Hoeflea algicola: one gene and its partner. Each later gene encodes a partner of the first gene's protein in a complex. Links are inferred from orthologs where the notes say so. Each region holds a gene or a part of one and is shown in the gene's direction. Other genes may lie near its edges.

The links. Proteins that work in one complex are often made in the same cells at the same time.
Region 2: the proteins of uvrB (region 1) and OEG84_RS00485 are in contact, whole or in part, in a crystal structure (PDB 7EGT), measured with the Thermus thermophilus proteins. The link is inferred for Hoeflea algicola from one-to-one orthologs. Residues at the interface, in WP_096411307.1 of Thermus thermophilus: Glu23, Leu25, Arg26, Asp27, Gly28, Glu29, Arg30, Phe31, Arg55, Glu326, Asp327, Phe328, Glu379, Ser382, Gln383, His398, Gly400, Arg401; in WP_096412145.1 of Thermus thermophilus: His654, Arg656, Phe657, Gln666, Asp668, Glu669, Lys680, Arg681, Leu682, Ser683, Lys685, Tyr686, Ala687.

Annotation. Positions count from the first base shown.
Region 1 is NZ_JAOVZR010000001.1:1,802,928-1,810,872, reverse strand. The notes cover bases 2,586-6,086. They hold uvrB (excinuclease ABC subunit UvrB), read left to right. Parts: upstream 2,586-2,892; coding sequence 2,893-5,886; downstream 5,887-6,086. Other genes in these bases: OEG84_RS08930 (hybrid sensor histidine kinase/response regulator), read right to left, coding at 2,586-2,623. Also shown: more of OEG84_RS08930, read right to left, coding at 1-2,585; OEG84_RS08920 (hypothetical protein), read right to left, coding at 6,464-6,610; OEG84_RS08915 (hypothetical protein), read right to left, coding at 6,810-7,775; OEG84_RS25490 (DUF6932 family protein), read right to left, coding at 7,892-7,945. UniProt on the Escherichia coli protein: The UvrABC repair system catalyzes the recognition and processing of DNA lesions. A damage recognition complex composed of 2 UvrA and 2 UvrB subunits scans DNA for abnormalities.
Region 2 is NZ_JAOVZR010000001.1:94,571-102,099, forward strand. The notes cover bases 1,426-4,510. They hold OEG84_RS00485 (ATP-dependent helicase), read left to right. Parts: upstream 1,426-1,761; coding sequence 1,762-4,260; downstream 4,261-4,510. Other genes in these bases: OEG84_RS00480 (fatty acid desaturase family protein), read right to left, coding at 1,426-1,606; OEG84_RS00490 (hypothetical protein), read right to left, coding at 4,483-4,510. Also shown: OEG84_RS00475 (polysaccharide deacetylase family protein), read left to right, coding at 1-659; more of OEG84_RS00480, read right to left, coding at 695-1,425; more of OEG84_RS00490, read right to left, coding at 4,511-4,803; OEG84_RS00495 (Kazal-type serine protease inhibitor domain-containing protein), read left to right, coding at 5,382-6,074; OEG84_RS00500 (MAPEG family protein), read right to left, coding at 6,106-6,525; OEG84_RS00505 (DUF2164 domain-containing protein), read right to left, coding at 6,742-6,996; OEG84_RS00510 (outer membrane protein), read left to right, coding at 7,344-7,529. UniProt on the Escherichia coli protein: A helicase with DNA-dependent ATPase activity. Unwinds DNA duplexes with 3'-5' polarity. Translocates on single-stranded DNA with 3'-5' polarity. Initiates unwinding more efficiently from a nicked substrate than double-stranded DNA.

The DNA of each region.
Region 1 (7,945 bases):
GCGCAGTGTCCTGCTTTCGGCTGTCGATCACCCGCCGGATCCGGTGATCCAGCGCTTCCCGCGTGTAGGGCTTGGACAGCAGTTCAACCCCGGGATCGAGCTTGCCGCCGTGAACGATCGAGTTCTCGGTGTAGCCGGAGGTGAACAGCACCGCGAGACCGGGAAGCCGGGTCGTAGCAAGCTTGGCCATTTCCGGGCTCTTGAGCGTGCCCGGCATCACCACATCGGTAAACAGCAGATCGATCCCGGCGCCGCTCTCGATCACTGCCAGGCCGGCTTCGGCGTCGCGCGCGGTCAATACCTTGTAGCCAAGGTCGCTGAGCGTCGCCACCACGGTGGCGCGGACCTCGTCGTCGTCCTCGACCACCAGAATGGTCTCGGTGCCGCCGATCACAGCGCCTGTCTGGTGCGGCGTTTCCAGCTCTTCCTCTGCAAGCGCGCGCGGCAAATAGAGCTTGACCGTGGTGCCATGGCCAATCTCGCTGTAAATCTTGACGTGACCGCCCGATTGCTTGACGAAACCGTAGACCATCGAAAGGCCGAGACCGGTGCCCTTGCCTTCCGCCTTGGTCGAGAAGAACGGCTCGAACGCCTGTTCCAGGGTGTCGCGGTCCATGCCTGCGCCGGTGTCGGAAACCGCGATCAGCACGTAGTCGCCGCTGTCGACGTCGTCGTGGGTGGCGGCGTAGGTGTCATCGAGGCGGGCGTTGCCGACCTCGATGGTCAATTGCCCGGCGCCGTTCATCGCGTCGCGGGCGTTGATGGCGAGGTTGAGGATGGCGTTTTCGACCTGGGTAGGGTCCGCCAGGGTGTTCCACAGGCTGTTGCCAATGACCGTTTCGATCTCGATGGTCTCGCCGATCGAGCGGTGCAGCAGATCGTCCATGCCGTGGATGAAGCGGCCGATATTGATCACCTTCGGCTCCAGCGGTTGCCGGCGGGCAAAGGCCAGCAGCTGGCTGGCCAGCTTGGCGCCGCGATGCACCCCGGCCAGCGCGTTCTTGACGCGGGTTTCGGCGCCGGTATTGCCGGCCACGTCCTTGCCCAGCAATTGCAGATTGCCGGCGATCACCTGCAGCAGATTGTTGAAATCATGGGCGACGCCGCCGGTCAGCTTGCCGATGGTTTCCATTTTCTGCGATTGCTGCAGCGCCTTCTGCGACTGCAGCAATTGCTGCGTGCGGTCCTCGATGCGCTGCTCCAGGGTTTCGTTGAGTTCGGCCAGCGCGGACTCGTTCATCTTGGCGTGCTCAATGTCGGTATTGGTGCCGACCCAGCGGCGAACTTCGCCATTGTCGTTCCTGACCGGCGTGGCGCGGACCACGTGCCAGCGATAGCTGCCGTCATGGCGCCTGACCCGGAACTCGGCCTGGTAGGTTTCCTGCCGTTCCAGCGCGTCGGCCCAGGAGGCGGCTGCCGCGGGCAAATCCTCTGGATGGACAATTGACCCCCAGCGGTCGCCTGTCAGATCTTCCTGGCTCAGGCCGCTGAAGTCGAGAACACGGTCGTTGAGCCAGTCGATCTGACCGTCCGGCGTTGCCGTCCAGACATGGTTGAGCATCGATTGCGACAGGGTCCGGAATTCCTCTTCGCTGGTCTTGAGCGCGATCTCGGCGCGCTTGCTGGCGGTGGTGTCGGAAAACAGCACGGCGACATTGTCGGAGCCGGTACCGTCTATCGGGAACGCCTGAACCTGGAACCAGCGGTCGCCGATTGCCGCCGCCGGGTTCTCGAAACTGACGGCCTCGCCGGTCTTGGCAACCTTGCCGTAGATGTCGAACCAGTGCTGTTCATGCCCGGGGGCGATATCACGACGCATCCACTTGCCGATGGGATCTTCGATGCCGGTGTGTCTGGTGAAGGCCTTGTTGACCTCGAGGAATTCGTAATCGACCGGTTCGCCGCTCTCGTTCCAGATCATGCGGATGACGCAAAAGCCGGTTTCGAGAATTTCGAACAGGTTACGGTAGCGTTCGCGCTGGTGAAACGCCTCGCGTTCCGCCGCCTTGCGCGCGGTGATGTCGAACAGCACACCGGGAAACCGCGGCGCGGCGCGGCCCTTGCCGTCGATCAGCCGCCCCTTGGCAGCCACATCGGAAACCGACCCGTCAGGCCGGACAATCCGGAATTCGCCATTGTAGCTGCCACCGACCTCGACGGCGCGGGCGAGATCGGCGGCAACCCGGTCGCGGTCCTGCGGGTGAATGATGTCGAGCAGTACCTGCCGCGGAACACCGCCGCGGGCGCGCTCGACTTCCAGCCCGAACGCCTTTGCGAAACGGCTGTCGGCGCTGATCATGTCGCCGGCGATGTTCCAGTTCCAGGTTCCGATGATCTCGGAATTGGACATGGTCAGATCGAATCGTTCCAGCAGCTGCTTGGTCTTCATGGTCCTTATGGCGATCACCCGGCCGCCGTCGGGGGCGGGAACCGAGAGCCATTCCAGATCCATCGGGCCGTCGACGGCGATGAAGAAATCGAGATCGTCGAACACCTTGGCATAGGGTTGGCCGATCACCTCGGCTGCACTCCAGCCAAGCAGACGCTCGGCGCCCTCGCTCCAGCCGGAAATCAGGCCATCAGCATTGAGAAAGATCAGCGGGGCGGAAAATGTCGTGTCCATGGGCTCTCATTAACCGGCTCGGCCGGCGATACCGCCGGCGGGAAGGGAAAAGATCGAGATAGTCGCGTCGCTTGTCGTCATCCTGTATCATATCCGCAGGCTATGCCTAGACCTAACCTTGCATGCCGGATGCGCCCGGATTTCACCGCGGCGGGATCAGGCGGAAGCGTCACCCCTGCTGACACCTGCTGTCAGCATCACACGCCTTCGTTCCCGTTTTGCCCCGGCCACCTCTTTCTTTCGCCATCGACTCTGCCCATATTGTGGCCATGGCAAAATCCCCCTCAAAATCATCCGGTTCGGATGGTTCCGAATTCGACGGTTTTGAAGAAGCGCCGCAGCGGCCGCTCTCCGGCGCGCCGGTGTCCTCGTCCGGCTCGATTGCCGACTGGGCCGCCGATCTGGCCAGGGAAGCCGAACTCGATGCGGTCAAGGCCCGGCGCAAGGCGGAAAACCGCGAGATCCGCTCCCAGGCCGGCAAGCACAGGCGCAAGGCCGGTCAGCTCAGCGCCGAGGAAGCCGCCGCGCTGCCGCCCAAGGGCAAGCCCGCCAGGAAGGGCAAGGCTAAGGAGTCCGACAGCAAGACCGCCCGCGGCACCTCTATCGGTGGCTCCAGCAATCCGCGCGAGCGCGCCGCCGCCGGGCTCAATGCCGTGGCCGGGCTCGACATGTCGATGGAGGAGGCGGAAGCCTCGGGCGCCACCAGCGCCAACACCGCCACCGTGCAGGCGCTGTCGGACCTGATCGAAAGCGGCAACCCGCTGTTCAAGAACGGCAAGGCCTGGACCCCGCACCGGCCGGCGCGACCCGAAAAATCCGAGGGCGGCGTGCCGATCCGGATGGTCACCGAGTATGAGCCCGCCGGCGACCAACCGACCGCGATTGCCGATCTGGTGGCGGGCGCGAACGAGAACGAGCGCAACCAGGTGCTGTTGGGCGTCACCGGCTCGGGCAAGACCTTTACCATGGCCAAGGTGATCGCCGAAACCCAGCGCCCGGCCTTGATCCTGGCACCCAACAAGACGCTGGCAGCCCAACTCTATTCCGAGTTCAAGAATTTCTTCCCCGACAACGCGGTCGAGTATTTCGTCTCCTACTACGATTACTACCAGCCCGAGGCCTATGTGCCGCGCACCGATACCTTCATCGAGAAGGAATCGACCATCAACGAGCAGATCGACCGGATGCGCCACGCCGCCACCCGGGCGCTGATGGAGCGCGACGACGTCATCATCGTCGCCTCCGTCTCCTGCATCTACGGTATCGGCTCGGTGGAAACCTACACTGCCATGACCTTCCAGATGGCGGTCGGCGACCGCATCGACCAGCGCCAGCTTCTGGCCGACCTGGTGGCGCAGCAATACAAGCGCCGCGACATGGATTTCCAGCGCGGCTCGTTTAGGGTGCGCGGCGACACCATCGAACTGTTCCCGGCCCACCTGGAAGATGCTGCCTGGCGGATCACGCTGTTTGGCGACGAGATCGAGAGCATTGCCGAGTTCGATCCGCTCACCGGCCAGAAGACCGGCGACCTGCAATCGGTCAAGATCTACGCCAACTCGCACTATGTGACGCCGCGGCCGACGCTCAACCAGGCGGCCAAACACATCCGCGAGGAACTCAAGCATCGCCTCGCCGAGCTCGAAGCCTCGGGGCGTCTCTTGGAAGCGCAGCGGCTCGAGCAGCGCACCCGGTTCGATCTGGAAATGCTCGAGGCCACCGGCGTCTGCCAGGGCATCGAGAACTATTCGCGCTATCTCACCGGCCGTGCGCCCGGCGAGCCGCCGCCGACGCTGTTCGAATACATCCCCGACAACGCGTTGTTGTTCATCGACGAGAGCCATGTCTCGATCCCGCAGATCGGCGGCATGTATCGCGGCGACTTTCGCCGCAAGGCGACGCTGGCCGAATACGGTTTTCGGCTGCCCTCCTGCCTCGACAACCGTCCGCTGCGGTTCGAGGAATGGGACGCGATGCGGCCCTCCACCGTTGCCGTCTCGGCCACGCCCGGCAACTGGGAGATGGAGCAGGCCGGCGGCGTGTTTGCCGAACAGGTGATCCGCCCCACCGGGCTGATCGACCCGCCGGTGGAAGTCCGTCCGGCCCGCGCCCAGGTCGACGATGTCTTGGGCGAAATCCGCGCCACCGCCGAGGCCGGCTACCGCACCCTGTGTACCGTGCTGACCAAGCGCATGGCCGAGGATCTGACCGAATATCTGCACGAGCAGGGCGTCCGCGTGCGCTACATGCACTCCGACATCGACACGCTGGAGCGGATCGAGATCATCCGCGATCTCCGGCTCGGCGCGTTCGACGTGCTGGTCGGCATCAACCTCTTGCGCGAGGGGCTCGACATCCCCGAATGCGCACTGGTGGCGATCCTCGATGCCGACAAGGAGGGCTTCCTGCGTTCCGAAACCTCGCTGATCCAGACCATCGGCCGTGCCGCCCGCAACGTCGACGGCAAGGTGATCCTCTATGCCGACAAGATCACCGGCTCGATGGAGCGCGCCATGGAGGAAACCTCGCGGCGCCGCGCCAAGCAGGAGGAATACAACACCCTTCACGGCATCACCCCTGAATCGGTCAAGGCGCATATCTCCGACATTCTCGATTCGGTCTACGAGCGCGACCATGTCCGCGCCTCGATCTCCGCGCCCTATGGCAAGGGCGGCAAGGGCCAGGCGAGCGACGAGGGCGCGCTGGTCGGCGCCAATCTCAAGGCGCATCTGGAAGCCCTGGAAAAGCAGATGCGCGATTCCGCCGCCGATCTCGATTTCGAAACCGCCGCCCGCCTGCGCGACGAGATCAAGCGGCTGAAGGCCGTCGAGCTCGACCTGATGGACGACCCGATGGCCCGCAACGCCGGCATCGAAAACACCAAGGCCTCACGCAAGGCCGCGGCCACCGGCAAGCCGGTGCGGGGGCCCTCCAAGGCGCCCAATCCCGATATCCTGCGCAACCCGGAATCGAACTATTTCAGGAAACCGACGCTCGACAACATGGGCCCGGGCACCGACATGGAAAAACCGCTGGCCGGCGGCAAGGGCGACGACGCAGCGCCCGGCTATTTCCGGAAAAACAGCCTGGACGAAATGACCGTCGGCCGCACCGAAAAGCCTGTGCCGGGCAAGGCTCCGGCGAAAAAACCCGATGATCCGATCCTCAAACGCGGCAAGGTGGGGGCGGGGTCTTATGAAGATCCGGCCGAAGCCGCCCGCCAGAAACGCCGCCCGGGCAAGACGGGCCGGCCGGGACGGTGAGATGGCGACATACAGAGAAATTCAGAACTGGGTGAAAGCTAACCACGGATTTGTGCCGAAAAGCTGCTGGATTGCGCATTGCAAAGACATGAATGGATTGAAGCCGAGAGTGTCGGCGCGGCGTTATGACGTAGCTGTGAGGCAGGTGCCTTGCCCGCCAGAAAAGCGGGAGCCGATAGAAAGCGCTTTCAGATATTTTGGCATGATAAATTAGGAGACCGGGATGTCTGTGGCACCCGATCTCCCCCTTGTGGGGGAGATGCCCGACAGGGCAGAGGGGGGTAATCTCTCCCCCAGCGCCAGCCTCGAGTTCCCCCCCCCCCCCCCTCTGTCACCTACGGTGACATCTCCCCCGCAAGGGAGGAGATTGGACTCACGATCCCCTCACCAACAAAACCCACGGTTTGGCCCTGCCGGTCCAAGCCCGTGTTTTGTATCCTTTGCCACAAGGGGAGAGGTGGACACCGCAGCCTCCACCGTCACCCCGGACTTGATCCGGGGTCCAGCAGCGTCTGCGTCGGCAGACGCGGGAGACTGTTCGGAAAACGCGGTCCGACGGAAGCGGTCTTTCGACCCCTCAGTGGCAATGCACCTGACCGGTTTTCTTCTCCATATGGCAGCATTGTCCCGGCGGCGAACTCTTGCGACAACCGCCGCCATGGGCGTAGGCCCAACTGGTTGAAAACAGCGATACCATCGCCAGCAGCGCAAAACATCGTTTCATGGCACTCTCCCCAACACCTGATGCGTTCGCGGCACACTCGCTCATGCTGCTCCCAATATCAACTCGGGGTTGATGGTATGTCTAATACGCGCGCCGTAATCGCAACCGGATGCGGCCTGCTGCCGGACGACCCGCCATCCCGGACTTGGTCGAGAAAAGCGAAGGGACGTCGCTGCCTCCGAGGAACCATTCTGCAAGCTCACATCAAGGGCGAATTGTGGGTGGCCCGCAACGCAGCTTTAGTTTCAATCACCTTGATTTTTTTAATATGCGTCAGATCAAGTAGCGTGAAGCGAGGACGTCCCTGTCCAACTTGTACTACATCAAACTGAACGGTGACCGGCTGCTCAAGCCAGTCCCTATTTAATGCATGTGGATCAATGCTTGCATCAAACCTCCCGATTATCGGTTGATCATCATCGATCGGCTGGAACTGAAAAGTACGCGGTTTTGGGAGGCTTCCTTCGAAAGCACCTTTAAAGTGTTCAGTAGTGTGTTTTATGTTGCCTTCACTTAAACGTTCTTTTGCTGCTTGAACCTGTTCGGCACCGGCGTAACGAAAAAAGTGATTTTTGAATTCAAGGCCGCACCAAGCGTCTCTTTTCCACATGAAATCTAAGAACTCCACGACCTTTTTAATTGCGCGGGGGTGCACGGCATGCACGATGTCTGTGACTTCATCGTCAGTCCCCAGTGCCGATTTTTCAAGAATATCGAGAAGCATCTTCAATGCTTCCTCGGCACCGCCGGATTCTGAAAATAGATTGGGGTCGAGGTTGGGGAGCTCGAACTCGAAGCCAAAAGAACCGGTTGCGATTCCTGTAATGGCGAGTTCGTTTCGCGCTTTGTCTGGTATAGGCCCCATATAACGCAATTTGTCGCGCATTCCAGCGATGATGGCAGCAAAGGCTTCTGCGAAGTGGGCTGAAGCTTTAGTGCCAAAATCTGCTGATATGCTACGACTTTCAATGACCGGGGAGCCTCTGAAAGTAAGTCGAGTGCGCTCCGGCTCTACATAGTCGTGAATTGTTTCGAGTGCTGTATAGGCGCGCTTCAGTCGTGCTTCGAACCCCGAGCGTTCAATCAGGTTATGTTCCGGGATCAGTTCAAGAATTTCGTTTAGTTCTTTGATTTCGGAAAGGAGGCGTTGCTGATCATGTTTCATGCCTCGACCATCAAATCTTCGAGTGCCGATCGTGCTGCTGTGTCGGCCGCAGGATCAAGTTTTGTCTGCACGAAGCCTTTCCAACGTTGGTTTCGCTTATGGGACCACATACTATACTAATAGGAAACTTGCCTGACCCGACGCTCGACTAACGCCTCCCCTAGAATTTC
Region 2 (7,529 bases), 1.7 Mb from region 1 along the record:
TGAAGGTGTCTTCGATTTCCGAGATCAGGTTGCGCGACAAGGAGGTCATCCTGACCTTTGACGACGGGCCGATGCCTGGCAAGACCGATAAAGTGCTGGATATCCTCGATCAATACGGCGTCAACGCAACCTTCCTGATGGTCGGCCAGATGGCCCGCAGCTATCCGGCAGTAGCGGCAAGGGTGGTCAATCATGGCCACTCCATTGGCGGGCATACCTATAACCATGCCAATTTGGCAAATGCCGGCAACTCACGTGCGCTGACTGACATTGCCGCCGGAAATGCGGCGATTGCCAAGGCAACAGGCACTGAAGTCGGCTTCTTCCGGTTCCCCTATCTAGCGCACACAGGCGCGCTGCGCCGTGCTGTTGCCGAACGCGGCCAGGTCATTCTGGATGTCGATATCGACTCCAAGGACTATTTCACATCGAGCCCGGCGACGATTGCAGCGCGCACCATGGCCAGGGTCCGAGCCAAGCGCAAAGGCATCATTCTGATGCATGATATCCATAAGCGCACCGCAGCGATGCTTCCCTCGCTGCTGAAGCAGTTGAAGGATGGCGGCTACAAGGTTGTGGCTCTGCAATACCGTCGCTCGCGGATGCCCGAAGTACTGGTATCCGCCGGAAATGCCGGGACCAAATCGCGCCAGATGTAAGCCCTTGCGAGTGGCGGAGAAGGGCGGGTCGGAACTCACTCCGACGCGTCAGCCGTTCCATTGATGTGCGGTGCATATCTGGCGTGGAAACGGCCATAGCTTTGCTCGGTCACTGCCAGATGCGGCTGGGTCAGCTTGTGCAGATCCGGCAGCCGGTGAAACGGCACCGTCGGGTAGGAATGATGTTCGGCGTGATAGGGCATGTTCCACGCAAGCCGCCGCACGATCGCGTTGGTATAGGTGGTGCGAGAATTCTCCAGCATGTTGGCGACATAGGCGCAACGGCCGTGCTCGGCCAGCAGATAAAGCCGCAGAAACGGCTGGCCCAAAAGCAGCGGAATCAACCAGACATAGAGGAGCACCGGGGTGTCGAGCGCGATGCTGCCCGCAAACAGCGCCGCGTAGGCGAAAAGCATGACCCGTGCCTCGTTGCGCACCGCGTTTCGCTTGCCTGCTGGCACGAACGCATCCTCGCAGCGCCCCGCCGCATTGCGGAAGAGCGTGTGCAACTGGCTGGTCCACAGCGGAATGCCGGACACGTGGCGAATATATTCGGTCCATGTTTCGGGCTTGGGCGCAGCCAGTTCCGGGTCCTTGCCCGGCAGCTGGGTGTAGCGGTGGTGGGCGAAATGGAAATAGCGAAACCAGCGCGGCGGCAGGAGGATCAGGAAGCCGCTGATATGCGCGGCGGCGGTGTTGAGCCAGGCCGAGCGGAACGGGGTGGCGTGGCTGGCCTCGTGCAGCAGCGTGAACAAAAACACCAGCAGGATGCCTTGAACTACCATCAGCAACGGCCAGAAAGGCACACGCACGACAATCAGCCCGCCAACCAGCACGATGGCGCCCAAGTGCAGCGCCAGTTGCGTCAGCCCGCGCCGGTCCGATTTCTCGTTGAGCGAGCGGCATTGCTCGGCCGACAGGCTGGCGAGAAAGCTCTTGTGATCCATGCGGGTCTCCCGTGCACAAGCGCGCACTCTAGTCAAAGCGGATGGCTGGTGAAACCGGCTTTATGCCTTCCCAAGCCAGCGGTTTGCGGCATACGTCCACGGGAATAAACCGCGAACGCTGGTCTTTCGGCTCCGAATCACTACATTCACGGGGTATGAGCTCACCAGACGACGACATTCCGTTTTTTGACGACGGCGAACCGTCACCAGCCACTGCGCCCGCCGCTGCATCTGGTGGGTCGATTGCTGCCCGTGCGCTGGCGGCCAGCCAGTCCGCACGCGCTGCCGCACAGCCCAGGCCCAACTATCTATCGGGCCTCAATCCCGAACAGGCCGATGCGGTCGAATCGATCGAAGGCCCTGTGCTGGTTCTGGCCGGTGCCGGTACCGGCAAGACCAGGGTCCTGACCACCCGTATCGCCCATATTCTCAATCTCGGGCTGGCCTATCCCTCGCAGATCCTCTCCGTCACCTTCACCAACAAGGCGGCGCGCGAGATGAAGGAGCGCGTTGGTGTGCTGGTCGGCGGCGCGGTCGAGGGCATGCCCTGGCTGGGTACCTTCCACTCGATCGGCGTGAAGCTGTTGCGCCGTCATGCGGAACTGGCAGGCCTGCGCTCCGATTTCACCATTCTGGACACCGATGACGTGGTTCGGCTGTGCAAGCAGCTTATTCAGGCCGAGGGTATCGACGACAAGCGTTGGCCGGCGCGGCAGTTCGCGCAGATGATCGACGGTTGGAAGAACAAGGGGCTTGGCCCCTCGGAGATTCCCGAAGGCGACAGCCGCGGCTTTGCCAACGGCAAGGGCAGGGCGCTCTACACCGCCTATCAGGAGCGACTGCAAACATTGAACGCAGTCGATTTCGGCGATCTTCTCTGTCTGCCGATCCGGCTGTTCCGTGCTCATCCGGACGTGCTGAAAGAGTATCAGCAGAAATTCCGCTTTATCCTGGTCGACGAGTATCAGGACACCAACACCGCGCAATATATGTGGCTACGCCTGCTGGCCCAGCGGCCTACGGGCGAGCGCCCCAACATCTGCTGCGTCGGCGATGACGACCAGTCGATCTATGGCTGGCGTGGCGCCGAAGTTGAAAACATCCTGCGGTTTGAGAAGGATTTCCCTGGCGCCAAGGTGATCCGGCTCGAGCGCAACTACCGCTCCACCGAGCACATCCTCGGCGCCGCCGGCCACCTTATCGCCCATAATGAGGGCCGGCTCGGCAAAACCCTGTTCACCGAGCAATCCGATCCCGACCACGAGCGCGTGCAGGTCCATGCCGCCTGGGATTCGGAGGAAGAGGCCCGCGCCGTCGGCGAGGAAATCGAGCAGGCGCAGCACAAGGGCCGCAAACTCAACAACATGGCGATCTTGGTGCGCGCTTCGTTCCAGATGCGCGAGTTCGAGGAACGCTTCGTCACGCTTGGCTTGAACTATCGGGTGATTGGCGGTCCGCGCTTTTACGAGCGGCTGGAAATCCGTGATGCCATGGCGTTTTTCCGCGTTGTCAGCCAGCCCGCCGACGATCTCGCCTTCGAGCGCATCATCAACGTCCCCAAGCGCGGGCTGGGCGAGGCGGCGGTGCGCCAGGTCCATGATTACGCCCGCGCCAAGGGCATTCCGATGCTGGCGGCGGCGCGCGAACTGGTGCTCACCGACGAACTCAAGGCCCGGCCGCGCAAGTCGCTGACCGACGTGGTCGAGATGTTCAATCGCTGGCAGGGCATGCTCGAGAACACGCCGGGCCATGAACTGGCCGAAACCATTTTGGAGGAATCCGGCTACACCGAGATGTGGCAGAACGACCGTGCTGCCGATGCGCCGACGCGGCTCGAAAACCTGAAAGAACTGGTCGAGACCATCTCCGGCTTTGAATCGCTGCGCGCCTTTCTCGAACATGTCTCGCTGGTGATGGACACCGACAACAACCCCGATCTCGACGCCGTCTCGATCATGACGCTGCATTCGGCCAAGGGGCTGGAATTCGAAACCATCTTCCTGCCCGGCTGGGAAGAGGGGCTGTTTCCGCACCAGCGCGCGCTCGATGAGGGCGGCCGCTCGGGCCTCGAGGAAGAGCGCCGGCTTGCCTATGTCGGGCTCACCCGCGCCAAACTCTATTGCCACATCTGGTTTGTTTCCAACCGCCGCATTCACGGGCTCTGGCAATCGACTCTGCCGTCGCGCTTTCTCGATGAACTGCCCGAGGCCCATGTCGAGGTTGCCGAGATTGACACCGGTTATGGCGGCTATGGCCGGGGCGGGCGTTTTGGCGGCGGCGGCCAGTCCGGCGGCCCCTATGGCGCCTCGCGGTTTGACAAGGCCGAACCGTTTTCGGGCAATTACAACACGCCCGGTTGGAAGCGCGCACAGGCCAATAAGACCGACGCCGCACGCGACAATTGGGGCACCCGCTCGGGCCATGCCGTCGAACGCATCGCCTATGGCGAATCCGGTCCGCGCGGCTCCACCATCGAGGGCGAGCTGGTCGCCAAATCCACCGGCACCACCTCGACCTATTCCGTCGGCGACCGTGTCTTCCATATGAAGTTCGGCAACGGCAACATCGCCGCCATCGACGGCAACAAGCTGACAATCGATTTCGACAAGGCCGGCCAGAAGCGCGTGCTCGACGGGTTTGTCAGCCGGGTGTAGCGCCAACCCCGTATGTAATGCCGGAGATAACCGGGCGGGTTCAGCACGCGTTACAGTCAGCGTCGCTCTTGCTGCGTGAATGAGGCCTTGGCGAAGGCGTTGCCTTGTGGCGCTCGCGATGTCAGAGAGCCCGCGGGTTGGCGTCCAATGTGCTTGCCATGTTTTCCTGGCTGAAGCGGAAACCCGGTCCAGCAAACGGATCCGATTTAGAGGCGGATGGCGTCAGGCGTGGCCTTCCAGACCGTAAAGTACAGGGCGAATTTCTTCGAGCAAGGCGAAGGGATCCGTCAGCGATGCCAGCACATCTATGAATACGGTTGGCTGTTCCTTGATGAAACGCGCATTAATGCGTCCGTCTTCCCGGTTCACAACCGCGCATCCGATAATGTACTGCGCCGCGCCGATCGAGACATAGAAATGATCCGGGATGTCGAGCCGTCGTGACGTCGCCATCAGGCCGCCCTCGGAGATGTTGAGCACCCGCAATTGTGCATTGCTGACCCCGCGCACGCCTTTGATCGTGAAAAATATATTAACCAACACGGAACATCTGCGCCGTTCCCATTGCCGTACAGCTTGGTCGAGTGCAATTTTTGTCAGGTAATTATTGGGGGCAGATCTTCCTGGCATAAATATAACCTCGCGGGTGAGAGGGTTAGCTCCCCGAATATATAGAATTGTATTCCATCAATAGTTACTGTATGTCGCGGAATGAATTAATGAAAACAAAATAGATCTGCATCAATAATTACACATTCAAAATGGGGTGGATTTTTTATATTGACATCTTGAATGAATAACCATGCCCGATTCAGAGTGCCCGAGAGCGATGCGGATCTATCTTTCAAGCCGCCCGACACAGCCGGCAGCAGGCTGGAGCCAATACAATGGCGCCAGTTATGCGAACGATATTCTTATGTTCTGAGCAGGGGCATTCCCAGAAGGTGGCCGTGGGTCAGCCTGTGATTTCATGCGGCTATACGGCCCGGGGGCAGCCGGGCGGCAGCCCACCGCAATCACCGGTCTTATGGAATGTGGGACCACAGGCATGGTGTTTGTGCTTGCCCGCTTGACCGCCGGTGGCAGCGGTGGTCTTGTCGGCGCTTAACGGAGAAACGTTCATGTCCTCTGGTCTTGCCATGTTTGACCCCACGCGCATTCTGACATCGGCCGGGTGGCGGCTTTTCGCCGTGGCCGCGGCCGGCTTGTTGCTCAGTGCCTGCGAAGTTACCGAAACCACCACCACCTATCGTTCGGGGCCGGTCTGCGCCGCGGTCTATCAACCGGTCTGCGCCGAGCGGCGCGGTGACCGGCAAGGCTTCCCGAACGCCTGCGAAGCTCGTGCCGAGGGCTGGCAGGTTGTCGCCGAAGGCCAATGCGGCCGCAGCGATGCGCGTGGCAATCGCGGTCGCGATTACCGCGATAGTGATCGCCGCGACGACCGCGATAGTCGCAACAGCCGCAGAGACCGCGATTATCAGCGCCGCGACAGCCGTGATTCCAGCCGTCGTGATCGCAACCGTGATGCCGACGCCACACGCCGTCCGCGCGAACGAACCCCGGAAACACAGGCGGTAACGCCGAACCGTCCAGCCCGACCGGCCCGGCGCGACAGTTCCAACCGGCCGGACAGATCGATACGGCCAGCGGCACCTGCGGCACCCGCGGTAGCAGGCGGAACCTGCCCGCAGGTGTTCCAACAAGTTTGCGGTCAGCTCAACGGCCGTACCCAGATGTTCATGAACAGCTGCGTACTGAACAGCGCCGGCGCCGTTGCCGTGGCTGCCGGCCAGTGCATGGGCAGTAACAACTGATCGACATGCAGGGGCGGCAAAGCATCAAGGCCTAGCCGCCCATCATCACCCACAGGCCGTGGCCCAGAAGCCCGACCAGCAGCACCAGTTGCGCCAGCAGCGACAGACCGAAGCCGACAAAACGGGTCTTGAACGAGGCGTCTTCCTGGATGAAGTGCCAGGCATGCAGGCCGCGGCCGATGGTGAAGACGATGCCGAGAACGTGCACGGCGATCACCGGCATGCCGAGCAGTGCCGCGATGATCAGCAGAATGAAGAACATCGGCATGTTCTCGATGGCGTTGGCGTGGCCGCGAATGATCCTGGTCAAGTGTTTGATGCCGCCGTCGCCGACCGCCACCTTGTGCGTGCGCCGCAATTTTCCGGTCTCACTGGCGAGCCAGATGAGGATCATCATGTTGAGCGCCGCATACAGCCCCACCGCCGAAAAAACCGGTGTCAAAATTTCCATCTGATTGTCTCCATGCACGCTGCACGCTTGAAACCGTGCATACCAAAAAGGGTTATGCTGCAGTATGTTGCAGCTGCATGCTGATTCATAGTCTTACCGCTGCCGGCCGTGTGTTTTCAACACACTCTTGCTGCCGCGCGCCACGGCGCAGACGACGCCATCGCGCTGCAAGCGTTGAGGTCTGCCTTTTTAATGCGCCGGGTGTTCAGGTGGTGCTCAGCGCAGATGCCTGGTTGGTTGCTCGAGGGCAAACATGTCGTCGACCAGCACCTCCATCCGGTCGCGGACCAGCGCCTGCGCATCATAAACACCGCGATTGTAGAAATAGGCGCCCATCTTGTCGGTGAAGAATTTCATCAGCATTTCCGCCGGAATTGCCCCGATCTGCTGATCCAGTTCCTCTTCAAAATATACCTGGATTTCACGCACCACCGCCTTGGTTTCTTCCGGACTGAATGTGACAGGTTTCATCCTTGTCTCCTTGTTATGGCAATCGAGGGGCAATCCATTATCTGAAATTGAACGAGACCGCACCGCCGATTTACGAATACTTGGCAACATGTTTCACGGGGCGCGCCCCATCAATCCACCTTTGGTGATTGGCACCCGTGTGGCTCTTTCGCGTCGTCGCTGATCTGGCGCGCTACCGGTTGAATTGCCAGGAAATATTTCCGAATGGCGGATGTTACACTTTGGTCGTGTTGCAATATAGAGACGATTGTTAGGCCTCTTCCGTTCGCGGGTGCTATATTGCTTGCTTTCATACTTATTGCATCGCATATATATCATATGAACTATGTGTTCCCGGGGAGACAAAAATGAAATATAAATTGGCAGCTGCAATTATGCTCGTTGCGTCGACAAGTAGTGTTTCTGCTGCCGATGTCAGCGTCGATACTGTTCCTGGCTCCGATTGGAACGGGGTTTTTGTCGGTGTGCATGCCGGGTATGCATGGGGCCAGTCAGAGCTTAGGAATTCCAGTCCTCCAGGACCTCCGGCACGA